Regions from separate parts of the Photobacterium sp. 270122K genome, predicted to be linked through region 1. Evidence: predicted binding sites of a transcription regulator. Region 1 holds the regulator's gene; each other region holds the start of a gene.
What was found. The regulator CRP, encoded in region 1, controls carbon source genes, mostly activating them, when cyclic AMP is high. The targets are predictions, from matches to a motif close to TGTGANNNNNNTCACA.

Region 2: the regulator CRP is predicted to act here: its motif matches at 4,894-4,909, upstream of cdd (cytidine deaminase).
Region 3: the regulator CRP is predicted to act here: its motif matches at 4,365-4,380, upstream of malT (HTH-type transcriptional regulator MalT).
Region 4: the regulator CRP is predicted to act here: its motif matches at 2,312-2,327, upstream of deoD (purine-nucleoside phosphorylase).

Annotation. Positions count from the first base shown of each region.
Region 1 covers NZ_JBPOEN010000009.1:202,285-210,361, reverse strand. The annotation lists gene ACSF8W_RS17150 (phosphoribulokinase) at 117-986, shown strand; gene ACSF8W_RS17145 (OsmC family protein) at 1,267-1,671, opposite strand; gene crp (cAMP-activated global transcriptional regulator CRP) at 1,945-2,577, shown strand; gene ACSF8W_RS17135 (hypothetical protein) at 2,755-2,943, shown strand; gene ACSF8W_RS17130 (DUF1338 domain-containing protein) at 3,002-3,820, opposite strand; gene astD (succinylglutamate-semialdehyde dehydrogenase) at 3,889-5,355, opposite strand; gene astA (arginine N-succinyltransferase) at 5,368-6,390, opposite strand; gene ACSF8W_RS17115 (aspartate aminotransferase family protein) at 6,518-7,738, opposite strand.
Region 2 covers NZ_JBPOEN010000005.1:87,991-96,067, reverse strand. The annotation lists gene ACSF8W_RS10945 (hypothetical protein) at 51-344, shown strand; gene ACSF8W_RS10940 (thiopurine S-methyltransferase) at 733-1,377, shown strand; gene purT (formate-dependent phosphoribosylglycinamide formyltransferase) at 1,498-2,673, opposite strand; gene ACSF8W_RS10930 (DMT family transporter) at 2,930-3,820, opposite strand; gene cdd (cytidine deaminase) at 3,947-4,834, opposite strand; gene ACSF8W_RS10920 (CidB/LrgB family autolysis modulator) at 5,036-5,716, opposite strand; gene ACSF8W_RS10915 (CidA/LrgA family protein) at 5,713-6,054, opposite strand; gene ACSF8W_RS10910 (winged helix-turn-helix domain-containing protein) at 6,186-6,707, opposite strand; gene sbcB (exodeoxyribonuclease I) at 6,954-8,077, opposite strand, start outside.
Region 3 covers NZ_JBPOEN010000001.1:192,192-200,268, reverse strand. The annotation lists gene ACSF8W_RS00905 (D-fructose-6-phosphate amidotransferase) at 170-451, opposite strand; gene ACSF8W_RS00900 (DUF4336 domain-containing protein) at 738-1,418, opposite strand; gene malT (HTH-type transcriptional regulator MalT) at 1,454-4,162, opposite strand; gene ACSF8W_RS00890 (glycogen/starch/alpha-glucan phosphorylase) at 4,644-7,103, shown strand; gene malQ (4-alpha-glucanotransferase) at 7,185-8,077, shown strand, end outside.
Region 4 covers NZ_JBPOEN010000014.1:52,225-60,301, forward strand. The annotation lists gene ACSF8W_RS20960 (porin family protein) at 1-358, opposite strand, end outside; gene ACSF8W_RS20965 (amidohydrolase family protein) at 581-2,047, shown strand; gene deoD (purine-nucleoside phosphorylase) at 2,477-3,187, shown strand; gene ACSF8W_RS20975 (transposase family protein) at 3,517-5,010, shown strand; gene ACSF8W_RS20980 (hybrid sensor histidine kinase/response regulator) at 5,276-8,077, shown strand, end outside.

The DNA.
Region 1 (8,077 bases):
CCTGCCTCAAGGATGCTGGTTCGGTTAGCCCACCAGCATTTTTGACAATCCAACTTGCTATTATCCTGCCAGACTGTTAATAACTCTTTCCGTTAATGTTAACGACAGGGTTTGTCATGTCAGCAAAACATCCGATCATAGCCGTCACGGGATCGTCGGGGGCCGGCACCTCCACCACCTCCGAAGCGTTTCGTAAAATGTTCAATATGATGAACATCAATGCCGCTTGGCTGGAGGGGGACAGCTTTCACCGCTTCACTCGCCCCGAGATGGATGTCGAGATCCGCAAAGCCAAAGAGCAAGGTCGCCATATCAGCTACTTTGGCCCGCAAGCCAATGACTTCCCGCTACTGGCTGATTTTTTCCGCCAATACGGTCTGGATGGCAGCGGCCAATACCGCCGTTATCTGCATACCTTTGATGAAGCCGTGCCTTATAACCTGATGCCCGGCACGTTTACCCCTTGGCAATCATTGCCGGAAAATACCGATGTGTTGTTTTACGAAGGGTTGCATGGCGGTGTGGTCGACGGTGACACCAATGCGGCGCAGCATGTCGACTTATTGATTGGCATGGTGCCGATCGTGAACTTGGAGTGGATCCAGAAGATCGTGCGCGATACCCGCGATCGGGGCCATTCGCGTGAAGCGGTGATGGAATCGATTGTCCGCTCGATGGATGATTACCTCAATTACATCACCCCCCAGTTTTCCCGCACCCACATTAACTTTCAGCGCGTGCCGACGGTAGATACCTCTAACCCTTTGAGCGCAAAAGCCATTCCAAGTTTGGATGAGAGTTTTGTCGTGATCCGTTTTCGTGGGATCAAGAAGGTCGATTTCCCCTATTTACTGTCAATGATCCAAGGCTCCTTCATGTCACGCCATAACACCTTAGTCGTGCCCGGCGGTAAAATGAGTTTTGCGATGGAGCTGATCATGCGCCCCTTGATCCAACAGTTGATTGATACGGGGAAGATTGGCTGACAAGGGCAAGGAAAAGCAGGGATGAGGAACAAGTTTGCGCGTTTATAGGGATAGGGACGAGTTTTCGAGTAGCGAGTGACGAGTAAAAGCGACTGTGGTTCTGTGGTTCTGTGGTTCTGTGGTTCTGTGGTTCTGTGGTTCTGTGGTCAAAATACCGCTTCTCATTCAAGATTCAAATACTTCAGTTCTCGCTCTTACCATAGGGCCTTAGGGCCCAAGGACCGCTCTCGACCGCCTTTGCTTTTTCGCACTTACTCGCCCCTCGTCCCTTCTTTCTGTCTTACCCTTCAATAATCTCGTACGAGTGGGTCATCTCGACGCCTTCACCCAGCATCAAACACACTGAGCAGTATTTCTCTAACGAATCCGCCACGGTTTTGGCCACCAGCGCTTCATCGAGGCCTTTGCCTGTCACCACAAAATGCAGATTGGCCGAAGTAAACAAACGTGGCGCTTGCTCACGACGCACTGCTTTGATTTGTGCTTCACACGCGGTGATCGGCTGACCGGCTGACGTCAATCCGTCCACGACATCCACCGAACTGCATCCCCCTGCTGCCATTAAAACCAGCTCCATCGGACTGGGTGCTTTTTCGCCACCCTTGCCGTCCATCACCACACTATGACCTGAATTTGACTGGCCTAAGAAGGTCATCCCTTCTACCCATTTAACGCGTGATTGCATTGCATTCTCCTTACTACTTTTGAGGGATTTGGGCACTATCTAACAACCGTGTGATCATGTGCACACTTATGGGTATAAAATGGCCGCGCCCGATAGATCAATATCAAGAAAAGCGTGCCGAAAAAAGATAAACTCTGAACTAATTATTCAGGTCAGCTTGCAGCCTTGCCGTTGACTGAATATCCTAAACGGCGAACTACATTATTGTTAGGCCCGGCCTCAAACGTATAGGGACGTCGTTGTTGGGCAACAAACGCAGAGGAAGTTAGTAATATGGTTCCAGGTAAACCTCAAACAGATCCAACTTTAGAGTGGTTTCTTTCCCATTGCCACATTCATAAGTACCCGTCAAAAAGCACGTTGATTCATGCGGGTGAAAAAGCTGAAACGCTCTATTACATCGTTAAAGGTTCTGTTGCTGTTCTCATCAAGGATGAAGAAGGCAAGGAAATGATCCTGTCTTACCTAAACCAAGGTGACTTCATTGGTGAGCTAGGTCTGTTTGAAGAAGGCCAAGAGCGTACCGCATGGGTACGTGCAAAGACCCCTTGTGAAGTGGCTGAGATTTCATTCAAGAAATTCCGTCAGCTGATCCAAGTCAATCCAGACATCTTGATGCGCCTATCTGCACAGATGGCAAGTCGCTTACAGGTGACAAGCCAGAAAGTGGGCGACCTTGCGTTCTTGGACGTAACCGGCCGCATCGCGCAGACATTGCTGAACTTGGCTAAACAGCCAGATGCAATGACGCACCCAGACGGCATGCAAATCAAGATCACCCGTCAGGAGATTGGTCAGATCGTTGGTTGTTCTCGTGAAACCGTTGGCCGTATCTTGAAGATGCTGGAAGAGCAAAACCTGATTTCTGCTCACGGTAAAACGATCGTGGTGTACGGTACGCGCTAAACGTACAAGTCACACCAATAAAAAAAGCCGCTCATTGCGGCTTTTTTTTCACTTTGCGTATCGCTATAGGGCATATTTGTTAGCAAGCTCACTCTTTTCCTTGTTTGCCACGTCCACACTTGATGCTACATTATGCATATAAACGCACTCTGATTTCTATGGATGGAAATACACGCGATGGACATTGAACGTTTCTCTCAGCATCACACCACACTCTCTGCGGGCACCACCTTCCCCCTGCCGACAACGGTAGAACTCACCGGCTTTAGTGATGGGCGATCCTTCTTGGAACAACACGAACTTCCCCGTTACGGCACCGTGCGTCCCGGGTTAGAGATCTCTCCCCTCGACAGTCGCCATCTGTAGAGAGTGACTATCTGTAGAGAGTGACTATCTGTAGAGAGAGACTATCGACCTTTGGTCATCACGGCTCTCTGGCCGTCACAGGCGCATCGGTGCTTTCGAAGATCTTATCGGCAGACGCTTCCACAAAGCCTGAAAACAAGGCTTCTCCCTCTGCGGTCGGATAGCGTTTGGCAAATTCATAAAAGCCACCGGGAATGGTATAGACCCCGTCAGTAAAGCCAACGTCGATCTGATCGGCCAAGGTGGCCGATTGCTCCAACATCACCGCAGGGGATCCTTTCACGTCCCCGCCTGATGCATTAATGGAAAACCCATTGTGTAGCAACAGATGGTTCACTTCCGCCACCTCGGTAAATTGCTCAAGGTGATTGATACTGACAGTAAAATGGTTCGCACCAAAGCCGTGCGCGGCCAACCAGCCCGCATATTCGCTTTCCGCATACAGTAACTCATAGGTGGCGTAATCCAGACCCCAAGCGCGACCACCAAACAGGAATGACGGATCCCGCATCACCGACTCCGGCACCTGATCAATCAAATCCCGCACGGTTTCTTGAAACAAGGCGCTGAACTGCCCCACCATCAATTCACTGATAAACACTTTAGGCGCAAGGGGGTTAGGGTGCTCAAAATGCTCAGCATAGAGCTTTTTCCCTTCAAAATGGTACCTCCCCATCGGCTTATACCCGATCGCAATGAAGGGGGCGGCGAGTCGGTCTAACCCGACTTTGGGTAAATTAAACGTCCGCAACGCGATGTGGTCATTGTGCAGAGGCTCTTCTTCCGTCAGCAAATCATGTATGTCTTGCGCTGACGGGCATAGACGCTGCACATAGTCTTGCCACAAGTTATCAAATAATTGCACTACCCGTTCCATCTCATCCCCTCCTCACAAGGTGATATCACACGCTGTCTATTTCGCTGTTACGTTAACGGCCTCGCTCGCTACTGAGGGTGGCTCCCCATGCCAGGGATCGGCTGGGCGGGCAACTCAGGTTGTGCCCCTTCCATCGACGCCATGGGATAGGCACAGTAATCGGCAGCATAATACGCACTCGGGCGTAAGTTACCCGATGCCCCCGGGCCACCAAAGGGTGCATCGCCACTGGCACCGGTCAACGGTCGGTTACGGTTTACGATCCCGGCGCGGATATGATCGAGAAAGTACGCCCATTCCGGATCGTCGGTCGAGATCAATCCGGCGGATAACCCAAAGCGGGTGGCATTGGCCAGCGTCACGGCGTCTGCCAAGGTGTCATAACGCACGACCTGCAACAAGGGGCCAAAATATTCTTCATCCGGCAAGGCCGCAATCGCCGTCACATCAATGATGGCGGGCGTCACGATCGCCCCTTGCCCACGAGTGGCGGTGAGCAGACTTTGCCCTCCTAACGCCACTAAGTCGGCCTCGGCTTGTACGATACGCTCGGCGGCGGCCACGGATATTTGTGGCCCCATAAATGGCGCCGGAGACGCAAAAGGCCCATCGACATGCAGCTGCTGCGTTAACGTCACTAAACGCACCACCAGCTGATCCCCTTCCTCTCCACGCGGCACATACAATCGGCGTGCACAGGTACAGCGTTGACCCGCACTTAAAAATGCCGACTGAATAATAGTGTAGACAGTGGCGTCCAAGTCGCCATAGTGCGACGACACAACCAAGGGATTATTCCCCCCCATTTCCAGTGCCAACATTTTCTCTGGCTGACCGGCAAACTGGCGATGCAGCAGATGGCCCGTGTGTGCACTGCCGGTAAATAACAGCCCATCAATGCCGGAGGCGTGCGCCAGCGCTTCTCCGGTTGCCCGTCCACCTTGCACGAGGTTGATCACCCCATCGGGCAAACCCGCTTGCTGCCACAGCGTCATCGTGATTTCGGCGACTTTCGGGGTCTGTTCAGACGGTTTAAACACCACGGTATTGCCCGCTAACAGCGCCGGTACAATGTGGCCGTTCGGTAGGTGCCCCGGGAAGTTATACGGGCCAAATACCGCCATCACCCCTAAGGGACGATGACGCAGCACCGCCTGTGTCGTGCCTATCGCTTTTTGTTTTTCACCGGTACGCTCGTGATAGGCGCGCAAGGAAATTGCAATCTTGCCGACCATGGCCGCCACTTCTGTGCGGCTTTCCCACAACGGTTTACCGGTTTCCTCGGCAATAGCGGTGGCAATGATCTCTTTGTTGGCCTCGACCAAGGCGGCAAAACGTTCTACCCAGGCCTGCCTGTCCGACAATGCCGTATGGCGCCATTCAAGCAAGGCATGGCGCGCACTGGCCACCGCCGCGTCCACTTGGGCAGGCGTTGCCGCGTGGCCTTGCCAGACCGATTGCTCTGTAAACGGGTTCAGCGATACCATGGCATCGCCTTCGCCAGCGAGCCAACGTCCTGCTATCCATTGCGTCATAACATGTCTCCTTTATTGAACAATCAAACGGATCGTGTCGCCTTGTTTCACCTGCAACGCGGCGGCCATATCAGCACGAATGACAGCCTGCGCGCCCTCTTCTGGCCCGGCGATCGACACCGCCCCCACGACAGCCCGAAATGCGGTAAACGAGGTATTGCTGATCACGCAATCTTTTCCGTGCTGAGGTTGACCTATCACGACCTGACACAATTGCGAATGACGGACCGATTCAATGTTGCGCAATTCACACTCGACTGTCGGGCCGGCATCAAAGATGTCGACATAGCCGCGACAACTAAAGCCTTCTTTTTCCAACAAACGCAACGCGGGGCGGGTGTTGTCATGGACTTCCCCGATCACCGCCTGCGCTTCGGGGCTGAGTAAATTGACATAAATGGGCAATTTCGGCATTAAGTCAGCAATAAAACCTTTCTTGCCGATCCCGGTCAGGTAATCGGCCAAGGTAAAATCAATCGAGAAAAAATGGGCTTTCAACCAATCCCAAAACGGTGAGTTCCCGGCTGCATCCGACACCCCGCGCATTTCAGCAATCACGGTGCGGTCAAAGCGTTCGGTGTGCTGCGCCATCATTAAGAAGCGGCATTTCGATAACAACCGACCATTCATGCCGGCGCGCCACTCGGGACGTAAAAACAAGGTACACAGTTCACTCACGCCGGTGTAATCATTCCCAAAGGTCAGGATCTTTACCACGTTGTGGACATTGAGACGGCGTGATGAGTGCACCACGGTACTGAGATGATAGGTATAGAAAGGGCTGTCGAGCCCCACCGCTGCTTCAATGGCGGTGGTGCCGGCAATCTCACCGGTTTCGGTGTCTTCGGCGACCATCAGGTACCCTTCCGGCCCCGGTTGGATCACCGCTTTAGCAAAGCTGTCTTCGGAATGCTGAATGCGGGCCGCCAGGATCTCTTCGTTAACGGGCAACGAGGTAAAACCGTGGCCCGATGCCTCCGCACATTGCATCAATGCGGGTAAATCATTGGCGGTAATCGGTCGAATCACTAGCATCGTCTTCCCTCCTGATGCCCATAAGGCGCAATGCTTGAATGCTCTGTGTCGCAATGACAAGAAACGACACGGCGAGGCATGGGCAACAATGCATCCTGCACGCTCCCCCATGCCGGTTAGCGTATGATTAAGATTGTGCGTACACCTTGGCAATAGCACGTTCCAATCGCGCCATTCCTTCGTTGAATTCTTCACGGCTGATCGCCAGCGATGGGGTAAAACGCACCACATCCGGTCCGGCCACCAACACCATCACCCCTTCCTCTCCGGCGGCAACCAACACATCACGGGCACGGCCTTGAAAATCACTGTTCAGCGCCGCCCCCAATAACAGGCCTTTACCACGGATCGCATCGAACATCGGGTAACGATCATTGATGGCTTGTAGCGCCTCACGGAACCACTGCTCCCGCACTTTGACACCAGCCAAGAAGTCAGGCTCAGCAACGGTACGCACCACGGCTTCCGCCACCGCACAGGCTAATGGGTTACCCCCATAGGTCGAGCCGTGGGTCCCCACTTTCATGTGCGCCGCCAACGCGGATGTTGTCAGCATGGCACCAATAGGGAAACCACCGCCAAGCGATTTAGCGGTACTCAGAATATCCGGCGTAACACCCAGCCCTTGATAGGCATAAAAGTCGCCGGTACGCCCATTGCCTGTTTGCACTTCATCGAAAATCAATAAGGCATTGTGCTGATCACACAGATCACGCACCCCTTGCACAAACGCCAGATCCGGCGTAATGATGCCCCCTTCCCCTTGCAACGGCTCCATCATGACCGCACAAGTGCGCGCTGACATGTGTTCGGCCAAGGCGGCAAGATCGTTATACGGCAGGTGGGTCACATCCCCCGGTTTCGGACCAAAGCCGTCAGAATAGGCGGCTTGTCCGCCGACCGTGACAGTGAAAAAAGTACGACCATGGAAGCCTTGGGTGAAGGCGATGATTTCGGATTTTTCCGGCCCCGCCGTGTCTGCGGCATAGCGACGGGCCAGTTTCAACGCCGCTTCATTGGCTTCGGCGCCGGAGTTGGCAAAAAACACCTTCTCGGCAAAGCTGTGTGCCGTGAGCAATCGGGCAAGGCGCAGCGCGGGCTCATTGGTCATCACGTTACTGACATGCCACAACTGCTCGGCTTGCGCGGTCAGCGCCTGCACCATCACTGGGTGGCAATGCCCCAAACAGCTGACGGCGATCCCGCCGGCAAAATCGATATAATCGCGGCCGTCTTGATCCCACACCCTAGCCCCTTGGCCTTTTACCGGGACGATCTGCATCGGTGCGTAACACGGCACCATTACCTCATCAAATACCTGACGATCTACCGCCTGTTCCTTTTCCATTGTCGTATCCTTCTTTATTCACTGCCCCAAACACAGTATTTACATTTTATTAACCAATTCCAATAGCAGATTATGTTTTTATTCTCTACATACGACGAGGTTAATCCCTATGAAGTACATAGTTATGCGTGTTTACAGAAAAATTATTAAGATCAAAAAAAGACAAACTGTATTTCCTTTGAGGAAATAGCGCGCCTTTCGGTGACGTAATGAATAATTGGTCAGTCCAAAAAAACGTCGGCAGGCAGAAAAGAAACCAAGAGGAAAGGAAACAATATGGCGCATGATCACGCCCATTTTCACGCACACGAGCAGTCATTCGGCCGAAAAAGGGAGACA
Region 2 (8,077 bases), on a different contig from region 1:
CAGCGGTGTTGAGCAGTAGTATCCGCTCCTCTTTTTTTATGGTGGTGTATATGAGCAGATTTGAGTGCCTAGAAAGAATCGTCGAGGAATATCGTAAGAAAGTCCGCGATGCGGAGTTTAATAAACAGAATGACAGTGAAGTCGCTAAAGTGTTGGTTCTGCTTGTTGGAAACTCTATGTTCAGCTTGGCAGATGAATTTGCAGATTGGGTAAATCGTGGTGGTGATCGTAGCTACGGTGGTAAGTTTTTTGTTTCTAAGCAGTTGATGACATTGCTTGAGCCTGTAACTTTCCGTGGTGTCACTGTTCGTCGTGACTCGATTAAGCTATTCCGAATTTCGTAATTCAATAGCCAATATCGTTTATTCAATGACTCTCATAAAGAAAAATTGAAGAACAGATTTTTAACTGATGTTTGCTGTGCAAGTCTCAGTTAACACTAAAGGATGCTTCGGCATCCTTTTTTGTATCCGCGATTCCTGCTCAATCGTCGGCTCTCTCCGCTGATGCTCGTACTTTTCCTATCTCATTCGCCTGTCTATTTTTCTTGTCATTTGTCCTTTCATTTGTCCTTTTCTATTGTTACCTGTTCCATCGGTTTTTCCCCCTTTTTCTCTTTCCTCTTCTCGTGCGTAATACCGCAAGTTGTTAGCCATTATCGATGGGCAGTTTATATGATTACCGAACTTTGATATAAAGCGTGCAGTCAGTCATAAAAAGAGAAAACAGAAAATGGATGCAGAATTTTGGCATAGCCGTTGGGCACAAAACCGCATTGGCTTTCATTTGGATGAAACCAACCCAATGCTGGTGAAGTATTGGCCGGAACTGAATACAAAACGCGAAGACGTGGTATTGGTGCCGATGTGCGGCAAGTCTGTGGACTTAACATGGTTGGCACAAAAACACGACAATGTAGTCGGTATCGAATTAAGTGATATTGCGGTACGTTCGTTCTTTGCTGAGCATTTTTATACGCCAATGGTGACGGTGTTAGGCAACGGCCAAACCCTGTACAACTTCGATGAGATCGGTATTTACTGCGGTGATTATTTCACAACACAGATTGATCCTGTGGATGTGGTGTACGATCGCGCCGCATTGATTGCAATGCCAGAGGCGTTACGTCGCCAGTATGCCGATAAGCTGCTGTCGATGGTGAAAGCGGGGGGCCGTATTCTTTTGATCACCCTTGATTACCCGCAGCACGAGATGGATGGTCCTCCGTTCAGCGTGGCACAAGCCGAAGTGGAAGCCTTGTTTAGCGATTGCCAGATCCGCCGTTTAGCCCGCGATGAAAAAGATGAAACCCATCCACGTCGTCAGCAAGGTTTGACCCGTTTCGCTGAAGAAGCTTGGTTGATTGAGGTTAACTGATAGCCGTTAGCGAACTGTGGTTAATTGATCGTGTTTAGTACACGGAAACCACATATTTAAAGGCGCCAGTCACTGATGCAGTGATTGGCGCCTTTTTCGTTTGTTTGAAGCTAAAAAAGCTTAGTAAATCACTTTGACGTCGGCAGCGGTTGCCACCGCATCTTTCACCGCATCGTCAATGCTGTCACGGCGGGTCAGTGCCACCCCTAAACGGCGTTCGCCATTGATTTCAGGTTTACCAAACAAACGCACTTGCGTGTTAGGACGCGCCAGCGCAACGCTGAGGTTATCAAAACGGATATCTTGTGATTCACCCTGCCCAAGGATAACCGCGGACGCTGACGGGCCATACTGCGTGATAGCGTGGATAGGCAAACCCAAGAATGCGCGAGTGTGCAGCGCAAACTCGGATAACTCTTGCGAGATCAGTGTCACCATGCCAGTGTCATGCGGGCGAGGGGATACTTCGCTAAACAGCACCTCATCGCCACGAATGAACAACTCAACGCCAAACAAGCCGTAGCCACCCAGTGCGTTCACCACTTTCTCTGCCATGGCTTGTGCGGCTTTCAGCGCGTTGTCTGACATTTGCTGCGGCTGCCATGACTCACGGTAGTCACCGCCTTCCTGACGGTGACCAATTGGCGCACAGAAATGCACACCGTCGATGGCACGTACGGTGAGCAAGGTAATTTCATAGTCGAACTCAACAAAGCCTTCGACAATCACGCGTCCTGCGCCTGCACGACCGCCTTCTTGGGCGTAGTGCCAAGCGCCTTCAATGTCTGCCGGTGTTTTGATCACACTCTGGCCTTTGCCAGAAGAGCTCATAATCGGCTTCACAACGCACGGTGTGCCGATGCGCTCGACAGAGGCAACAAAGTCATCGTATTGGTCTGAGAACGCGTAAGGGGACGTAGGAATGGCTAATGTTTCAGCCGCGAGGCGACGAATGCCTTCACGGTTCATGGTCAATTTCGTCGCATTGGCCGTTGGCACCACGTTCACACCTTGTGCTTCAAGTGCCACCAACGTGTCAGTTGCAATCGCTTCAATTTCAGGGACCACGTAATGCGGTTGCTCTGCGGCAATGATTTGCTTCAATGCGTCACCGTCAAGCATATCAATCACATGGCTACGGTGCGCCACATGCATGGCCGGCGCATCGGCATAGCGGTCAACAGCAATGACTTCAAGTCCTAGACGTTGGCATTCAATGGCGACTTCCTTACCAAGTTCACCAGCGCCAAGAAGTAATACGCGTGTAGCCTGAGGGCGGGTTGCTGATCCTAACATTGACATTCCTTACTGGGTTGAGGCTGACAGTGCAGCAGATCATACAGGATTTTAGTTGCCACGCAATCGTTTGCTATTTCATTGGCGAGGAAAGCAACATGAATGGCGAGAAAATCGACATTTCCCCTTATTCTGTTTATTTACCGTTGGGCTAGGGATGTGAGAGGAAGGCAGGGAAGGATTAGGTACGTAAAGAAAAAGCCGCTCAACAGCGGCTTTCATAATATAACAGGCAGTTTGGACATGACCCGAGGGCTTAGGCCTTTGCTTTGGCGTGCTTTCTGTTTTCCCATTGGGTAATGAAGGCAACAGAACCAATAATGATCGCCGCCCCCAGCCATAAACGCCCAGGTGGCGCCCAGCCAAAGACAACCCAACCCGCCAGTACGTTCAGTGGCAGTTTGGCATGGTCAAATGGCTGCACAAACGACGCATCAGCCACCGCATAGGCTTTGGCAATCGCCCATTGTGCCAACGCGGTCAGCAAGCCCGCCGCGGCTAACAAGCCCCACGTGAACGGGGTCGCCGGCATTGTGAAGTCAGGTAATGCCAAGAAAATATTGAACGGCGTGATTAAAATAAGCAGGTACACCACCATGGTGGTCGGCGAATCATACGCTGACATCTTCTTCACCATCAACGAATAGCCTGCCCAGAAGAATGCCGCCCCTACAGGGAGTAATGTGGCCCAGTTAAAGCCATCTGCCCACGGTTCAAGGATGATCATGGCACCAATGAAACCGGTCAGGGTTGCAATCCAACGTGCGGTGCCGACTTTCTCTTTCAGCAGCAAGCCCGAGCCAATGGTCGCGAACAGCGGTGATGTCATCAGCAGGGCAATGCCTTGCCAAATCGGTACCGGATAAGCGAGCGCCCATAGCCAAAGCTGAATCCCGATCACCGATAAAAAGACGCGGAAACAGTGCATGCCAAAATGGTTAGTTTTCAGGGCAGTACGCAGACCCAGAGATCGCAGCCAAGGAAAAATGGCGATTAACGCAATAAAGTATTGGATCAGGGCAACGGTCGTGGACGGAAGGTGCATATACATGCTGAGGTATTGCGCCAAGCTATTAACTAAGGCAAACGCAAACCCTGCCGTAAGCATCCAGCTCGCCCCTTGTAGCGGGTGATGTTGGTGTGACATGAATGGGTGATTTCGTTAAGTGATAAACGCAAAAATCATACTCCTGCCGCCAATGGGATGGAACATTTTTCTATTCAACGCGGTGGTTTGGCACAAAAAAACCGCCCTAAGGCGGTTTTTTGATGATTACACTGCCAAATAACGAAAAGGAATATCCGCGTTTAAGGCGTGCAATGCGTGTTCGGTATTGGCGCGGTGGCTGATGGTGCTACCGGCTTTTTCGACCAATGCAGCCGCTGCTACTTCAGACAAATCATAACCGGCCATGTTCATGTTGATCAGGGCCACTTGCAACGGTGGCAGGCTTGGGTTGAATGCGGCATTTTCTGCGTACATGCCTACAAACGTCTCACCTGACTGTGTACGCAGTGCGACACCGGCAAAGTTATGGGTGTAAGGCGCATGAGCGTGGTTAGCGGCTTCACACGCGGCCTGTAGCAACGCATCAGCATCATCACACGTCATACCATGATTAACGTGTGTTAACAGCGCATCAGTGATGTTTAAGTCGCCAGGGCCGAATGACTCAGGCAAGTAAGCTTGCAGTGTTTTCGCATCACGTTGTGGCAGTTGTACCACCAAATCATTCGCCGTGGTCAGTTCGTTCATGAACTGGCGGCAATGACCACATGGGCTGTAGTTAATGGTGATGTCCTGAATGCCTGTTTCGCCTTTTAGCCATGCATGGCTAATGGCAGATTGCTCGGCGTGGACACTGTGTGACAAGTCGGTCCCAACGAATTCCATGTTGGCACCAAAGTACAAAGTACCGGATAAGCCACGGGCAATCGCACCAACGTGGAAATGAGAAATAGGAGCAACAGAATAGGCGGCAGCAAGGGGAAGTAATGCAACACGTAACTCACTGTCTGACAATTGCGTCTTCGACATGAGTTCAGCGAACGCTTCAGGGCTAAGTGTGGCATCAAAGTTATCAGCTTCTAACACCGGCTTGATGGCAGCGGCAAGGTCTGCCGGAAGAGCGCCTAAAGCATCCTTTACTTTAGTGTGCATGAGTTATCACTCCGTCTTGTATATGGAGAAATATTGTAGGCGGAGTGATAATAATTGTGTGTGATCCAGATCACACTAAGTGCTTGATACTTTCACTTGTTACATGTTTGGGAGTCGAGTCACACGGTTTGTAAAAAGATTAACGATTTTAATCAATAACTTACCCATGTATTCGATTACTTGCACGTTATCGCAAATTTTTCATGAAAATAGCTTCATTATCAGTGGGAATACGAGCGGTGCCAAAATGGACGTCATTACCCCGCATATCACCAATGCCAGCGAACTGAACGCACCTTCTTGGTGATTCTCTTCGGCCGCTTTTGCGGTGCCCAGTGCGTGCGATACCGTTCCCATGGTCAAGCCTTTTGCAATCGGCGCGTGTACCCCAATCAGCTTAAACAGGGGATAACCAAATACTGCGCCAAACAAGCCCGCCAAAATTACCATGATCGCCGCAACCGATGGCACGCCGCCAATTTGTTCAGACACCGCCATCGCAATCGGTGTTGTCACCGATTTTGGCAGGATAGAGGCGGTTAACTGGGCATCTGCGCCCATCATCAGGGCAATGCCGGCACCGGTAACCATCGATAAAATACTGCCGATAAAGCACGTGGTGAGGATCACTTTCCACTTCTGACGAATTTGCCCCAGCTGTTCATACAAAGGAAAAGCCAGCGCCACAACCGCCGGTTCCAACAGGGCATTGATCCACTTATTTTGCTCAAAATAGGTTTCATACGGCACGTTAAGCCACATGAGCAAAGGGATGAGCACCAACAGGCAAATCAGCAGTGGATTCACAATCGGGTGCTTAATGAACTTGGTGAGATAACGCGCGCCGTAGAAAACAACAAGGGTAGCCAGTAACCAGATCATTGTTGTTCCTTATAATGCGTTGCAATACCGATCACCACAAAGACCACCACGCTGCTGCCGATGGTGCTGAGTAAAATGGTTAAGCTGTTATTCTGAATCAAGTCGAGGTAATTCATTAACCCCACACCGACCGGCACAAACAACAGTGCCATGTGTCTGATCAGAAAGTGGCAACCGGGCATCGCCCAATGCGCAGGCACCAATCCCATCGAGAGGGAAAGGAACAAAAGGAGCATGCCGATAATGCTGCCGGGAATCGCGATGCCGCTGAAGTGCTGTATCCCTTTACCGATCATGAGACACACAAAAATGATTAAAAATGAGCGAAGATATGCCATGAGCCCTTCAGGAACTGTCTGAGGAAGTTTTATTTATCATACAAAATAAACGTGATCTAAGCCACAGAAAATTTATCAGGCTTAGAACGGGATCATAACGTGTTTCACGGGCAAGGGGAGGGCGCAGAGGGCTAATCTGAGGCAAAGATCATAGCAAGACCGGCTAAGGCAAGCAGGGCGACAGACACTTTATGTAAACGGCTGTGTTTTACGATGTGCTCGGTCGATGATAAGGGGTCAGGTTCAGGCGAAGGATCGTCTGGCGGCGTTGTTGGGGGCGTGCTTTCTTCATGGATCCGACGGCAGGCTTTTTCTGGTAACGGCACGCGAAAGCCATAATGGGGTACCGCTTCAATGGGAATACCCATCGCGCCGTGGTATTCCAATTTACGGGTGAGGGATTTGAAGATGGTGTTTAAATCATAGTGATTAGTGTGACCGTCTTCGTAGGGGTCAAGTTGCACGAAGGTTTTGTCGTAGAGTGATTCCGCACTGATCACTTCCCCCGCGCAGTAGCACAGCACTTCTAACAAACGTGATTCATGCACCGTCAGTGCCGTGTCGTCACGATCTTTCCACACCAGTAAGCGGAGATCAGGCTCAAAATCGACCGTCGTGAAACGGTAACAGCGGGTCAGTGTTTGCGTTGTCATAGATACCACTTGAATGACGACTACTTTTTGTTACGACGACTTTCCTTGGACCATTGAATGTCTGTGCTCCGTACAGCGTAAAGTGTGATCGTTCAAACAGGGTTCTGCAATGTCATTGTTAGGATATTGTCTTATAAAAAATCCCCTCAGCATGTAATGCGTGAGGGGATGTATAAATATGCCGAGTTTTCTATTGTTTACCCGCAGTGCGTTGCTCGCAGAGGTAACACGATAAAGCCTAAAATGTTAGACCAGTGACGCTACGTAGTCATACACCGCTTTCAGGATTTTCATGTTCTTCTCGCTGCTTTGGTGCTCATGGCCCAATGCTTCGAGGTTTTGCATGTAGTTCGGCAGGTTCTCTTCAAAGAAATCCTGACAGTAGTGTTTCCACTGTTGCTGCTCTTTGTAATCCAGCGTCATCGGGAAGTTGCGCGCACGGTAGCGGAACAGCAATGGCTTGATACGCGGGTCTGCCACATTCAGCTCAAATTTTGCCAACTCCTCGGGTGAGGTTTGACGAATAATGTCCATCGTTGAGCGATCAGCCGGCGAGAAGAAGCCAGAATACAGCTGCGTGTCCACATTGTTGTTTTCGGCGTACTCGCGTTCTTGGCTGTAAATGGCCAGCAGTTTTTCACGCACTTCAGGGTGCGCTTTCAGTATTTGCAGGTGCTTTAGGCACAGTTCACGGTCAATACCGATACGCGCTGCATCTTCCGCACGCAAAGTTTTCGCCGGTGCCAATACCGGACACTTGTTCAGGTGAACCAGTTTTAGCGGCACAGGCAATTCGTCAGGCGCCAGATCAGCGCGCTTGGTGTACAGACGCTCACGCAGTTCATCGGCACTCAGTTCCAGCAATGGGGTCGGGTCCATCGCCAAGTTCACCGTGATCACCGCGTTCTTATTATCTGGGTGCCAAGCCATCGGCACAATCCAACTGGTGTTGCCGCACTCCACGCCAAACATGCCAGAAACATGCATGAGCGGAGTTAGCTCGACAATATCAATCAGCTCTTGCAGCTTGCGCTTATGGCGTAGCTCAAAGAAATAATTGAACAGTTTCGGTTGATTGTTTTTCACAATCTTCGCCAGCTCTATGGTGGCGTACACATCGGCCATTGCATCGTGCGCATTGGCGTGTTCAATGCCGTTGGCCACAGAAAGCAGTTCTAGCTTGAAGCTTGGCAGGCCATCGTCATTGTTTGGCCAGTTAATGCCTTCCGGACGCAGGGCATAACAGGTACGCATAATGTCCAGTAAATCCCAGCGTGAGTTGTTGTTCTGCCATGCCCACGCATACGGGTCGAAGAAGTTACGGTACAGGGTGTAACGCGTGACTTCATCATCGAAACGTACGTTGTTGT
Region 3 (8,077 bases), on a different contig from region 1:
AATTCATTTTCCGTTCAGAAAGGCTCAGATTAAAACGTTAGATAAAAGCCTCAGATAAAAACGTTAGAGATAAAAGCGCACCAGACAAAAAAGCCACCGCTTTCTTCTAAAGGAAAGGGTGGCTGCGAAGCGTGAAGCATGTGTGCCTCAGCGAGGGGCTGACACAAGATTAATGCGTTTGGCTAAACTTTTTGGCCGCGGCGAGTTGGAAGTCTTCGATATCGTGGATCCACTGCGGGCGACTGATGAATCGGGCCAGCAGCACGGAAGGTACCATGAAGAAGAACAGCGGCAACGCTTCTTGTAAGAACGTATTGGCGGCAACATCTTGACCTGCGAGATAATTTAATACCGCGAGTACGCTGAAGATGATCCCGAGCATGACCATAACGGATGAAATAATTAACCCCAGTCCTAGTACGTCTCTCAAATAACATTTTGATGCAGTCATATCCATAACCTCAAAAAAAGTAGCTTTATACCCAAGCAACCCCAATACCGTTCATCTGGGTCGCTATCACAGCCTTGGCTGTTGAGACGATAGCGCTGAGATACATTGGCCGCAAAGTGAGCTTGGGTATACCTCGCAATCGGTGATTGCGATGATTAAATATACGCCGACTGTGAGGTCTGGTAGTGATACTTATCACACTTGATGATTGTGAATCAGCAAATTAGCCAAATCTTGATTTAGGGCAAAAAATAACCAACGTGACGTGTGTGCGCGTGTTGACGTGTTACTCAAAGGCCCATTTAAAGGCATCGTAAAAGACTTCTTTGCCATTGTGTGTGATGTTCTGACCGTGAGAAAGAATGATACGGTCAAATGGCCAAGTGAGGATCTCTTGCAGGGATTGGCGCAGGCGGGTTTTGTCATGAAAGGTACGTCGCCAGTAATAAGGCAGCGCGGGGGAAAAGTAGCAACCGTTGGCGATTCCTAACCCAAGCGTGAGCAAGTTCGGTGTGGGGCGTAGCCAAGAAAGTGTATCACCGACGATCAAGGTGTTGGCGTGCGGATCACAGAAGATCACTTCTTCCATACAGTCACTGCCACGCAGTAATGTTTGATAAAGTTGGTACTGCCACAAGGCGGGCGTGGTGGCGCTCAGGGCGTCGTCGAAGATCAGATCGGTGCGTTTTTGTTCTAAACCGGGCGGCGCGAAAAAATAGGCTTGCGGGTAGGCTAACCACCATTCAGACAAGAACAGATGGTGACCCATGTTGGGGGTGACAATGGCTTGTATTGCGCCTAATTGGCTTAATGCCAGTTGCAATTGGGTAGTGAGCTGAATGGGAGAGTGGATAAGTAACTGGTCGTTATCCAGACGGATAATGGTCATTCTGGCACCGACAGGAATGCCGTTCAATTTGAACGGCATGTCCACGTACCACAGCCTATCTTTGCTCCATTCTATCATCGGTCATCCTTAACCTAAGAAGGCGCTTCTGGTGATCAGAAGCCCATTAATTTTAGAAGATTTTCTGCTGTTTCTATCGCTTGCTGACGGTTTGCGATGTTGAGCTTTTGGTACAAGTTACGGATGTGCGTCTTGATGGTGGTAGAGGCCACATCCAACTCGGCAGCAATCTGCTCGTTACTGTATCCGGTGTAAATCAGTCCCAGTACTTGCCATTCACGCTGGGTCAGGGGACTGGTGCGGATCAACTCCGGAATGTCCGGCAGGTTAAGCAGTTTTTCGACAAAGTTTTCATCAAAATGCACAGAGCGATTACGTTCCTTGCTGGTCATTTCACGCAGCAAATGACGGGCGCGGTGCAGTTCTAACTCATTTAACGCTTTAATGTCGACTAACTCTTGCAGTAAATCACAGATCACCGCGCCGTCACACAAGAATAACCCCACCATGCCGGTGCTGTTTGTGAGTTCCAACGCAGTTTTGATCTGATGCAGTGCTTGTGGACGATTGTCTTGCTGTTTGCTGAGCACCGCTTGCAGAACAAGGTTGCGGTTCTTATCGGTGATCAGTTGGTGCTTGTCACAGCTTTCATCCAGCATGGCAAAAATGTCGTCGGCACGCGTCAGATCACCGACCTGAATGCAGGCGCGGGCAATATTACGCCACTGCAATTGCTGGAAGTGGTTACAGGCCGCTTCCGGTTGTTCGGCGTGATCGAGCCAGTGCTGAATACGGTCGTTATCCCCGCTTTGTTGCCAGTACAGCAGGTTGGCAAGGTCGGTATTGGCACGCCAATCGATGTGGTATACCGAGCGTTCCATCATCCCATTACATTTGTCGAGATAACGGGCGGCTTTGTCTTGCTCACCGCGGGTGATAGCGATGCGCGCCAGCATAGAGTAGGCATGCAGCAGTTTGGTTTCATCATATGGGGCAAGCACATCCAAACTTTTCTGGGCGGCTTCTTCGGCTTCATCTAAGCGGTTCCAGCACCACAAAATCTGTGCGCGTAAACGCAACAAGAACTCGTGTAATGGCACTTGTTGTAAGTGCTGTTCTTTAACCAGTTTGAACGCTTGTTCGAGCAATTCATACGCATTTTGTACGTAACCTTGCGCGAGTAAAATTTCACTTTGTTGCAGCAGCGCCCATAACGCTTGGTGGTACACGTGGTACTGGCGCGCCATTTTTTCGGTTTGCTGCATCATAGGCAGGGCACGGCTTAGGTTCCCCAAACAGTGGTGCACTTCACCGACCACAGAGGTGGCGACAATCCGGCTACGGTAGGTGGTTGAGGGCAGTTGACCAAGGGCTTGCTCTGAGAGGATCAGTGCATCTTCCGGGTTGTTCTGGTTAATCGCCACTTGCGCGCGCAGCGCGTTAAATTCCCCTTGCAGCGCATCGTTCAGCACAATGTTGTGCTTGGCCAGCGCGGCTTCGGTTTCGGTGATCATGTCACCGACATCGTTGTAACGGTGCTGACTCTGTGCCAACCACATGCGCAACAGGCTCAGGCGTGGATGGGCATACAAACGTTCGTTGTCGATATTGGCAATGGCAGTTTGCAGCAGGGTGATTTCACCATGGTGATACATGTCCCAACCGTAGTCGGACAGAATATCAATCACCAGCGGTTCATTGTCACACTTTTGTGCATGTAACAGCGCTTGCTGAGGGGATTGCTGTTTCAGCCAGGCTTTGGCCGCCAGCGTGTGCAGCTCTGTACGGTGCTGGGGCATTTGCGAATAACGCTGGTGGCGTAAGAATTCAGCAAACAGATTATGGAAGCGGTACCAGTTGTTATCGCCTTCCAACGTGTTCAGGAACAGGCCAAAACGGTTCAGTGATTCCAACATCGCCAAGGCATCGCTGCGGCCGGTGAGATCCGTCACCAACTGAGCGTTGAAAATATCCAGTACTGAGCACTGCAACAAGAAATGGCGGGTATCGCTGTCGAGCAAATCAAACACTTCTTCCGCCAGATAGTCCCACAAGTGTCCACGGTTAAAGCTGGCCATGGATTCGGCAGAGGCGACCAAGGTATCCGGTTTTTGTTGGGCGTGCAGGGCGATCAATTGTAGGGCTGAAGGCCACCCTTCCACTTGGGAATGCAGGGTTTTTAAGACACTGACTTCCACTTGGTCGGCAATGCGCTTATGGAAAAAACGTTCCGTTTCTTCTTCGTCAAACGCAAGCAGGCCGTTGTCGACTTCAATCAGCAAATCACGGATGCGTAAATTCGCGGTGCCTAACGGTGGCAGAGTACGGCTGGTGACCACCAAGGTTAGGTTGTCAGGCATGTTTTTCAGGAAAAAACGCAACCCATCGTGAATATCATCGTTGTTGATGAGGTGGTAATCGTCCAGAACCAAATAGGTTTGTTCGTGGTAATCGCTCAGTTCACCGAAAAGCTCACTGAACAGGGTCGACAAACACGCAAACTGGCGTCGCTCCGCCATGGCCTGTGTTTTCAGGCAGGCGTTATGTGTGGCTTTGTTGATAGATTGCAACAAGTAATTGGCAAAACGGAATGTGTCGTTGTCATTCTCGTCAATGTTGAACCAACCGGTATGCGAATGCTCACTGAGCCATTGTGCTGCCATGGTGGTTTTACCGTAACCCGCTGGAGAGCGGAATAAGACAAGACGGTAAAACGGAGCAGGCTCAAGTGTTTCTAGCAGTCTAGGGCGCAGAATCGCATTATGCAGGCGCGCTGGACGAGTTAATTTAGAGGGTATCCACATAGTCTTGCATCTTCTAAGAAGGTTTCATATCCATTGATGCTCTCTCGATAATCATCGGCGCGTGAGACGTGCCGTGAAGAGCATGTTATGCCGTGTTGTCATACATCCTCAATGAGATGGACCACACGGTATTGCATTTGCCCTATAACTTTACCGTTGAAAAATTCTGACGCAGCAAATCTTACTCTCTCAGCCTTCAATTTATGACTGCAGTCACATATCTTCGATTTATTTGACGAAATTATTCTCTTGGTTGCACATGGGTCTATATGTTTCTTATGTGAGTTCAGTTGCATTGAATCGAGCAGGGGATTGATTCTCCACCCGATTTATTTGCAGCGGGTCACATATTGGGCGGGGCGGAAGGAACTACGCCCCTCTCACTCATCCCTCATCCTCCTGTGGTCAGGAGGATGTTTCAGCGGCGAAAGACAGGCAACATTGTCAGCAGTTGGAAATAATTCTAGAGCGAGATTGAACCATGACTAAGAATGGTCAGACACAACAATTCGATAAAGCGGCTTTCAAAGCGGCAGTAGAAAAACACCTCACAACCACGTACGCCAGCACATTAGCCACCGCGACACCGCGTAGCTGGTACCTTGCCATGGGGCGAGCACTAGCAGAAATCACCACGGGCAATCTACTGGATACAGAAAAAGCACTGTCGGAAGAAAAAGCACGCAGTGTGAACTACCTATCATTGGAATTCTTGATTGGCCGTCTAACGGGCAACAACTTGATCAGCATGGGCATGTACGAAGATGTCGCACATGCCATGGAAGAAATGGGGCTGAACTTAACCGATCTGCTTGAAGAAGAACGCGATCCTGCATTGGGTAACGGTGGCCTTGGCCGTTTGGCGGCGTGTTTCATGGACTCGCTAGCAGCACAAGAGTACCCAGCTGTGGGTTACGGCCTGCATTATGAATATGGCCTGTTCCGTCAGTCATTCTCTGACGGTCGCCAAGAAGAAGCGCCGGATGCATGGCGCGGTGTAGAAGGCTACCCATGGGAAGTCCTTCGTCCTGAACTGACGCAACACGTTAACTTGTATGGTCATGTTGAAGCGTACACCGATGAAAACGGCACTGAATGCCGCCGTTGGGTACCGGCAATGACCGTAGAAGGTATTGCATGGGATCTACCGATTGTGGGTTACGGCAATAAGAGTGTTTACCCGCTACGCCTTTGGGAATGTCGTTCAACGGCGCCATTCAACTTGGCACGCTTCAATGACGGTGACTACGTGGGTGCACAGTACTCAGCACTAGAAGCCGGTAACGTGACCAAAGTGTTGTACCCGAATGATAACCACGACCAAGGTAAAGCGCTGCGTTTGATGCAGCAATACTTCCATTGTGCGTGTTCAGTGGCCGATATTCTGCGTCGTCACCATGCGGCCGGTAACACCATTGAAGAATTGGCGCAGCTGGAAACCATTCAGTTGAACGATACCCATCCAACCATCGCCATCCCTGAATTGATGCGCATTTTGTTGGATGAATACAAGCTAGGCTGGGATGCCGCATGGAAGATTGCGTCTAACACCTTCGCTTACACCAACCACACCTTGTTGCCAGAAGCATTGGAAACGTGGAGTGAGTCGCTAATCCAAGCCATGCTGCCACGTCACATGGAAATCATTTTTGAAATCAACCACCGCTTCATGCAAGTGGTTGAAGCGAAATGGCCGGGTAACTCAAACATTAAACGCAAACTGTCTATCATTCAGGAAGGCCCGCAGCGCATGGTGCGCATGGCAAACCTGTGTGTGGTGAGCACGTATGCGGTGAACGGTGTGGCAGCACTGCACTCTGAGTTGGTTCAGCGTGACTTGTTCCCTGAATTTAACGAGTTGTTCCCAGGCCGTTTGACCAACGTAACGAACGGTGTCACGCCACGTCGTTGGATCAAATACTGTAACCCGGGTCTATCTGCGCTAATTAGCGAGAAAGTGGGTGATGATTGGCCTGCGCATTTGGAAAAGATTGCAGATCTTGCACCGTTTGCGACGGATGCTGATTTCCAACAGCGTTACATGGCCGTGAAGAAAGAGAACAAGCAGCGTTTGGCTAATTGGGTACAAGACAACATGGGTATCGAGCTGGATACCAATGCGATCTTTGATATTCAAATCAAACGTCTTCACGAGTACAAGCGTCAGCACTTGAACCTGCTGCACATCCTGTCGCTGTACCACCGCTTGTTGAACGACCCAACGTTTGATATGCACCCACGTGTGTTCTTCTTCGGTGCGAAAGCGGCGCCGGGTTACGCACTGGCTAAAGACATTATCTTCGCCATCAACAAAGTGGCTGAGAAAGTGAACAATGACCCACGTTTGGGCGGCAAGTTGAAAGTGGTATTCGTACCGGATTACCGTGTAAGCCTGGCTGAAATCTTGTTCCCTGCTGCGGATGTGTCTGAGCAAATCTCGACTGCCGGTAAAGAAGCATCCGGTACCGGTAACATGAAGTTCGCCATGAACGGGGCATTGACCATCGGTACGATGGACGGCGCGAACGTAGAAATGCGTGAAGAGTTGGGCGACGAGAATATCTTTATCTTCGGCCTATTGGTTGATGAAGTACAACAACTGAAACAAGAGGGCTACGACCCTTACCGCTATTACCATGCGGATAGCGTACTGCGTGCAGCGCTAGATTTGTTGGATACGGATGAGTTCACACCGGGTCGTCCTGGCCAGCTTTCTGCGATTCGTGAGAATCTGCTTGATGGCGGTGACCCATACCTTGTTCTGGCTGACTTTGCCGATTACGTGAAAACACATGAGAAGATCGACGCTGAATACCGCGATCAGAAAACATGGGCACGTAAAGCGATTCTAAATACAGCCTTGATGAGCAAGTTCAGCTCAGACCGTAGTATTCGCGATTACGCTAACAACATCTGGAAGCTTGATCCAGTAACCCGTTAATTGCCGCTGTAATTAACCATAAAAAGCTATCCACACAACCCTAACATCGTAGCGGCCGCAAGGCCGCTCACGGAGATAACGATGAAAGATGATCAAGTACTAAAACAAGTGGCTGAGATGGTGGGCATTGCTGATCATTACGTCAGTGCTTGGGGTGATGAAGCCAGCGTAGACAGCGAAACCATTCGTCGTCTTTTGACGGCTTTGGGCTACGACACAAAAAATGATGAAGCGTTGCTAGAATCAGCACAGAAGCGTTTACGTCCTGATGTGATGGCACCGGTGAAGGTGATCCGCAGTAACGAACCGATGCACATTGAAATGCATCTTGGCCTGAGCGCACGTGTCAGTGATTTCAACTGGCGCCTAATCACCGAGCAAGGTGAGGTGCTGGAAGGCTGGTTACAATCACAGCTTGTGTCCGATGCTCGCGAAACCGGTGGCACCCTTGTATTTGCTCTGCCAAATGATCTGGCATGGGGTTATCACAAACTAGAAGTGTACCGTAAGCGTCGTAAATCCCCGTTTGAAATGACGTTGATTGTCACACCACCGTCTTGTTATAAGCAAGATGCGTTGCTTGAAAATAAGAAACTGTGGGGCACCAGCGTTCAGCTTTATTCTATCCGCACCAACCATAACTGGGGCATCGGTGACTTCGGTGATCTGAAGCAGCTGGTGGCTGATGTGGCGGCGCGTGGTGGTGATTTTGTCGGGCTAAACCCGATCCACTCTTTATTCCCAGCGAACCCTGAAGGGGCGAGTCCATACAGCCCATCTTCACGTCGTTGGTTGAACCTGATGTACATCGATGTGAGCTCAGTAACGGAGTTTGCACAGTGTGATGCCGCGCAGCAGTTAGTGGGCAGCCCTGAATTCCAGCAGCGTTTAAATGACGCGCGTGATGCGAATTGGGTGAATTATAGCGAAGTGTCTTGCTTGAAAATGGCGGTATTGCCGCTGTTGTTTGAAAC
Region 4 (8,077 bases), on a different contig from region 1:
GAGTATCAATATCATAGTCGTAATAGTTAGTGCCCACTTTGGCGTAAACACTGCCAATGACCAGTGGAATATCCCCACGTAACGTTAAGGGAAACGACGTGTAATCAATGTCATTTTTGGCCGATGACAGATCCGAGTCGACCTCCGCACTGCCCTGCACCAACCCCGCATTCACACTCAACAAGTCATTGAAGTGATACGAGGCATTCACGCCATATTCAAACCCGTAATCATCATTTCCATCATACTCAATACGTGCTGCCCCGGCAGACGCGCCAAACGACAAACCGAGCACATCGGCGGAAACCGGCACACTGTACAGCAGTACACATACCGTAACGCCCAGTATTTTTCTCATTGCGATCCCTCAATATCCCATCGATGTTGTTTAACAGGTAGTGCGAACAACCGAAAATTACCAACGGGATGACTATTTTTCGTGTTCCGGCTCACTGCTTACTCCATCACGTTGCAGGCTTTTCACGCGCTTGCGTTGCTCTTTCCGACGAAACACACCGCGTCTGCGCACTTAGGTATAAGCTTAAACACACTGATCTTTTCTTTAGAGAGGCCGCCTCTCATGCTGCATAGTGCTCAACCAGTACGCGGTCAGGCCGTTGCTCGCCACCTACTGCTGTTACTTTCTTTGTGCCTGATCGCAAGTTGCGATCGCTTCCAAGACTCCGCCGCCGCCGATACCATCTACATCAATGGCCATATACTGACCATGAGCCATCCGGTGCATGCCCGTGCGCTATCAATTAAAGACGGCAAAGTTCAAGCGGTCGGGACCCGTGCGGGGGTCATGCGCCATCATGGCGATAACACTCGCATCGTCGATCTCCAAGGGAAAACCCTGATGCCCGGCTGGTATGCGGTGCACAGTTCCTTCATGGCGACGGTTGAGACGCTGGGCATCGAAGCGGCACAATACCGTTACGCCCAAGCGGGTTACACCACCGTTGTTGAAAAACAGGCCTCCATTGCGGCGCTTCAACAACTGCAAGCGGCCGACCAACAACAGGTTTTATCGTTAGATATTCTCGCCCTCGTCCCGTATGCCACCTTTCAATCCACCTTGTCGCAGCAAACCCTGCCACTGCCTTTTCGCCAAACGGGTGACCTCACACCGAGTTCGCTGAAACTGGCCGGGGTCACACTGGCACTGGACGGCGATATGCGCGCACAAACAGCATGGCTGGCTATTCCGTATGCCACCCAGCCACCAGACCGACCGCCTCACTGGCAAGGCCAACCCGCTATGCCCTACAGCCAATTTCTTCACGCTTACCAACTCGCCCTTGATCACAAGGTACAGCTTTTCGTCCATGCCATGGGCGATGCCGCCATTGATGCCTTGATCCAAGCCAGCGACGATTTAGCCATCACGGTCGAACAGCAGCAGCGCACGGTGGTGATGACCTCGCGGTACATGCGAGTGAACCAACTTGACCAATACAAACGACTCGGGCTGCAAGCCTGCTTTGATTCACGCCATCTGGTGAAACACGGGGACAGTGATATCACTTGGCTCGGGCAAGCGCGGGCAGACGCACAGAGTCCGTTACATACGGCCATGTTGCGGCATCTGGCGGTGACCAATCAATGCGAACGCTTTATCCGCCAACGCACCGCCAACACAGACACAAGCCATACAGACACTGCCAGTCATACCGATGACAGCACGCCGGATCGTGTCCCGGACGCCATGCTCTCGGTCTGGAGTGCCGTTAATCGCATGACCGAGCAAGGCACGCTAATGGGTGAAAACGAACGTATCAGCGCCCTTCACGCACTGAAAACGCTGACCCGTCACGCCGCTTATCACTTTTTTGAGGAGAAATACAAAGGCCGCTTGGTACCCGGCATGCAAGCCGACATGGTGATCCTGTCCGCCAATCCACTCGATGTGCCAACCGGGGATCTCCAAACCATTCAGGTCGTCGAAACCATTAAAGCGGGACGGACGTTGTACCCGTCACCGTCTGGCACCGCCCCCGCCGACATCAAACACATACCCAGTTCGCCGTACCAATACTCGCCGTGATCCTGAATCTGCCGTGGGCAAATCAGCCCACCTCCGCCATGCAATCCATTACATCGCAACACAAGCTAAACAGCGCGTTGCATAACGCTAACCGATTGCACCCGCCGCTGACGTGCAAAAATAACACCTTGATATAAAAGTACTTAACCGCATAAAACAGGAAGCAACGTCAAAAATAGCCCTTGTGCCGCGCAAACGATACCCCGCTAACTTTCAACAGTATTGGTAATCACGGGAGGCGTTTTCGCAAAAAGCCCCATAAAATGTGACTAAGATCGCGAGAATTCACGCATCGCTTGCTTACACTTTACCCATAAACAAAACGCCACCGCGCACTGCTTTTTCGGTGGCTGAGCCACTCGGCGCCTATGACACATTGGCTATTCAACCCCATCGTCTGAGACGATCACAACTATGCTGGAGTAAACTATGGCTACCCCACACATCAATGCAGAACTCGGTGATTTTGCAGAAACCGTTCTGATGCCTGGTGACCCACTGCGTGCACAATTTATTGCGGAAACCTACTTAGATGACGTCAAGCGCGTGTGTGACGTACGCAATATGTTCGGCTATACCGGCCTGTACAAGGGCAAGCCTGTTTCTGTGATGGGTCACGGCATGGGGATCCCGTCTTGTTCGATTTATGTCCATGAATTGATCAAAGATTTTGGGGTGAAAAACATCATCCGTATCGGCAGCTGTGGTGCCGTGCATGACGACGTCAAACTGATGGATGTCATTATCGCGATGGGGGCCTCGACGGACTCGAAAGTGAACCGCATTCGCTTTAACCAGCATGACTTTGCGGCGATTGCTGACTTCGGCTTGCTTGAAACTGCCGAGAATGAAGCCCGCGCCCAACAGGTACCGGTACGTGTCGGTAACGTCTTCTCGGCCGATCTGTTCTACAGCCCTGAAACCGACTTGTTCGACAAAATGGAACACCTTGGCATGCTGGGTGTGGATATGGAAGCGGCGGGGATCTACGGTGTTGCCGCAGAACTCGGAGCAAAAGCCCTGACCATTCTGACTGTATCCGATCACATTAAACGTGGTGAAAAACTCAGCGCGGAAGATCGCCAGATCTCCTTTGCACAAATGATGAACGTGGCGCTAGAAACCGCCATTAAGCTGTAAATCTCGCGAAAGCCGACCGATTTACCGCACCATTTAGTGGCTATGTGTCGTTACTTCGCTATCCCGCCGCTCAATATTTTGTAAAATGTGGCGTCTTACACAATTTGATGGATGTGGGAGCCGATGACGGCCCCCCGATATCTCGCGAAGATAGCGCAAGAACGAGACAAATAGCAGCTAACGGCACAAGGCCATGAATACGCCTTGTGCCACCCTCTTTCTTTTCGCAGAACATGCTGAAATCACATAGCATGTTGAGCGCTTGGCGTTGCGCCTGTACCGTGTACCGATACTGACCTCCGTTTACTGCATACCGTTAGGCTAACACCATGAACACGCACACTCTCGCCCCGGCGATCCCCTTACTGCCTCAGCCGTATCACGGCCTACAGCTGAATCACTGCAAAACGGTCAGTTGCAAACACTTTGGCTCACAGCAGCCCGAGCACTACGTGTTGCAACGCAGCAATCCCGATAAACCCATTTTAGTCTGTCGCGAATGTGGCGCGTTTCCGCCGATCATCAACAATCAGGATGTCGCCGATGAAGTCGACCGCCTGACGCAGCACCAATACTCCGGCCTTTCTGCCTGCCGTCACGACGGGTGCCCGCATGCCGGATTGCCCGTATTAACCCACCGCCACCTGTATCACGCCTTTGGTTTCAGTGGGGACCGACAGCGTTATCGCTGTAAAAGCTGTCACACCACCTTTGTTGATCGTTGGTCAGGCAGCAATGCAAAACTCACCTTGCAGCAAACCTTGCTGGCCTTGCTGTTCACCGGCCACGCAGTGCGCGACATTTGCCGCCGTTTGGCATTGAATCCCAAAACCTTTTACGAGCAAATTGATCAGATTGCCAGCCGCTGCCGGCATCAATTAGCCCTGTTTGATGCCCGTTTTTGTAAACACGCCGACCACCTGTCACTGGCCAGCGATTTACGCGCTCTGCAACCGGGTAGCCATAATGGTGTCCATTGGATTGCCAGCTGCGAAGCCCAATCTGGCTACGTGATCGCGCAAGATGTGAATTACCAACGGGAGGATCATGCGCCCCAACACGGCCAGCACGATCCCTACACTCACGGCACGCGCTTTATGACCAGTCCTCCACCGGTATCTGTCGCCGCTGCCGCCCCCGCCACGGATACACAAGGCTTATTAGCTCGGGTAGATGCCACCTACCGTGATGTCCTCTCGCGCCCAAATTTAGAAGATCCGCTATCGCGTCAACCGCACCTGCACATGCCAAAAAAAGGCTGTCTGATCAGGCCGCAATACACGGTGTATGCCCACTACTTGCACCTGCAAGACATGCTGACCGACAACAACGCATTGGCCATTTTTATGCCGCAAGAGCCTTTATTGCGATCCGCCTGTATTTCCGTGTTTCTGCCGCGCATTCAAGCCAATACGGTCGATCCTGTGTATGTGGAAACCGATCCGCTCTGGCAGCATGGCCAACCGGCCGGTCGCATCGACATCGTGCTGATGAGTTGGTGGCGTGATCGCTGGGCCTTTACCCGCCATGACGACATCGGCAAAGGCATCTGCCACCTCGGCGGCAAGAAAGACAACGCCGCCTATTGGCTGCAAACGGCCAGTCACCATGCCATTACCGATTACCAGCAGCGCTTTCAGGATCAATTTCACGCCTTAGTGCATGAACCACGGCGAAAACTGCGTCCGTCAGGTTTGCTGCCCTTATTAGACATTTATCGCGCATGGCATAACTTGTGCCGACAAAACAAAGTCGGCGTCACGCCGGCCCAACAACTGGGGCTCGTGAGCCATCCCCTCACGCTCGCCGAACTATTGCGCTAAACGTCACTGCGTTAAGCGTAACGCAACGAGACGCGATGCCATTAAACGTGACGGCGCTTGGCATTCGCAAATGAAATGATGGCAAGATCGTATTTCTTTTTATGAACATGCCTTTTTCATTGATTATTCACCTCGATGTATACCACACTGCTACGAGTTATGCCCAAGTGCGCTTAAAACGGATTTTTAGTCACTGTCACTTGGGCAGCGTTGCGCCAGATAAGGCAGCGTCCATTTTGCAATCGGATGGCGAGGTACCTTCGTAGTGAGGATAATCCCCAATAAAATCAAACCCATTTTACTCGGCAGTATGTTACTTATCGGTATTGTGCCCGCCGCGCTCTATAACAGCATTAGCAGTGATAAATTAGCCACCGTCGCCACCGAACAAATCGCCGAAGGCTTGCGACACCGCACGGAACTGGCCGCACACAGCTTAGATGGCGTGCTCGAACAACGTATTTTAAGTATTCATAAGCTCGCCAATTCACCCGTGTTTCAACTGGCCCACGCACAGGCGTTAAGCCAAGGCAATTTCATGCCGGATTACCTGCGCGAATTGGTCAGAACCGATCCCGGCTTTAGCCGTATTGACGTGATCGAATACCAACAGGGGGCGCTGCAACCCATCGCCAGCTCTGTCCCCTTTAATTTGCGCAGCTTTAACTATTATTTGGCACAAGATAGCCTGACCCCCTTGCTGGATGATCTCCCCTCGCTCATCAGCGGCAAACGTGACTTGTTATTCACCCCGCCTCAGTTTGCGAATAACAAAGCTTTTGTGTATATCATCAGCCCCGTCGCTCACGTCCATCAAGCCGAGGATACCCGCGAACGGTTCTTGCTCATCAAATACCAATTGGATGAACTCAACAGCCAGCTGACCTTTTTAGGGAAGCGGATCAGCGATACCGATTACGTCATGCTGATCAACCCGCAAGGGGAAGTGGTGTTATCAGGCCGCCATCAAGGCCAGCAGCTCAATGCCTTTACCGATTTTTCCCGTTTCTATACGCAAAACCCCGATCTGGTCACTCAAAAGCCCGAAAAAGAAACCTTCGTCTTCACCCCAGAAGGCGATCTGGTGCCCGCAACGGATACCACGCCCAACCGTTCGCCGCTGCTGAGCTACACCAACCGCCATGGCGCCGAGATGGTCGCGACCCTTGCGCCACTGACCTTTGAGCAAGTCGGCTTTCCCCAATGGACACTGGTGTCTGTCACACAAAAAAATGCCGTCACCGCCACGTTGGATTATTTGCAGCAATGGTTCCTGACCGCCCTCTTTTTCACGGCCGGTATCGTGATCATTTTGTCACTGATCCTAACCCGCCATATCACTGAACCGCTGGCCAACCTGTCGCGCTTTGCTGCTCAATTCAAACTGGGTAATTATGCCCGCAACAAAAGTTTCCGAGGCCCGCAAGAATTTCAAATGCTGCACGATGCGCTCAACCAAGGGGCAGACAAAATTTCAGACGATACCCAACAGTTGAATCTCGCGCTGCACAAAGCCAAGTCTGCCGATCGCGCAAAATCGACGTTTTTGGCCAACCTCTCTCATGAAATCCGCACCCCGATGAATGGCATGCTAGGGCTGGCGCAATTGCTGCTGAAAACCGACCTCACCCGTGAACAAGATCAGCACCTGCGTACCCTGCTTGATTCGGGTAAACACATGATGTCACTGCTCAATGACATTCTCGATTTTTCTAAAATTGAGCAAGGGCAACTGGTCCTCGACCCGACCCATTTTTGCTTCACCGATTTACTCGGCACCATTGAAAGTACGTACCATTCCTTGGCACAAGAAAAAGGCATTGGTTTTCAAATTCACTGTGATTTTGACCAACGTCGCTGGTTCTTTGCCGATAAGGCGCGCATTCGCCAAGTGCTGTTTAATTTGCTCAGCAATGCGATCAAATTTACCGAAAAAGGCCGTGTAGATATCACGCTCAGCTTGGATGACACAGCAGGAACCTCGCCACGCCTAACCATCATTGTGAAAGACAGCGGGATCGGCATTCCGAAAAACCGCATTACCCAAATTTTTGACCCGTTTGCGCAAGCGGAAGTCTCTACAAGCCGCCGATTTGGTGGAACCGGCTTAGGGCTGAGCATCGTCAAACAGTTAATTGATTTGATGAAAGGGGACATCTCCGTCACCAGTTTGGAAACCATCGGCTCCACCTTCACGGTGGTGTTACCGCTCACACCGGGACACTATATTGCCGACGATTATGAAGATATTGATTTTGACAGCCGCGATTTTGCTCACCTGAATGTCTTGATCGTGGAAGACAACCCACTCAATGTGTTGATCATCGACAGCTTCCTCAAACAGCGTCAGTTTGTCACCACGGTGGCCAACAACGGCGCTGAAGCGCTGGAGATAATGGCGCAGCAAGATTTCGATTTGATCTTGATGGATAATCACATGCCCGTCATGGACGGCATTGAAACCATCGGCCGGATCCGTAAACTGCCCGCCCCCACCTGCAATACCCCGATTTTTGCCTGTACCGCCGATGTGTTTGCCGAAACCCAACGCAAAATGCTCGATGCGGGGGCCCAGTGTGTGATCACCAAACCGCTGGATGAACGTAAATTGGTGGATGCGCTGCAACGCTTCAAACACAAAATCACCGCCATGTCGCATGCCTCCACCTCAACGCGTAACGCCAGACGCCCCGTTTCCCGTGCAATGACCGAAGCAACAACGCTGGTGACAGCGCCGGTACCAGCGCCTGTCACGGCATCTGAAGCCCCCTCTCGCCCAATCACGCTGGCATCATGCCAAGCCACGGCTGCGGCTCCCATGGCGATAAGCGCGTCTGACTCCGATGGCATAGAGCCTGACTCGACCTCTCGCTCTGATACGGGTTCTGAGCAAGCGTCTGCAGCTGACGCAATAGCGAACACTAACGCGACATCTGGATCTGGCACCCCAAACACAATGCTGCCTGCGCATTTTGAAACACTCAATATTGATGCCTTGCTCGATTTAATGGATAACGATCATGACATCGTGACCGAGTTTCTGCACATGTTCTGCCACGAACACAGC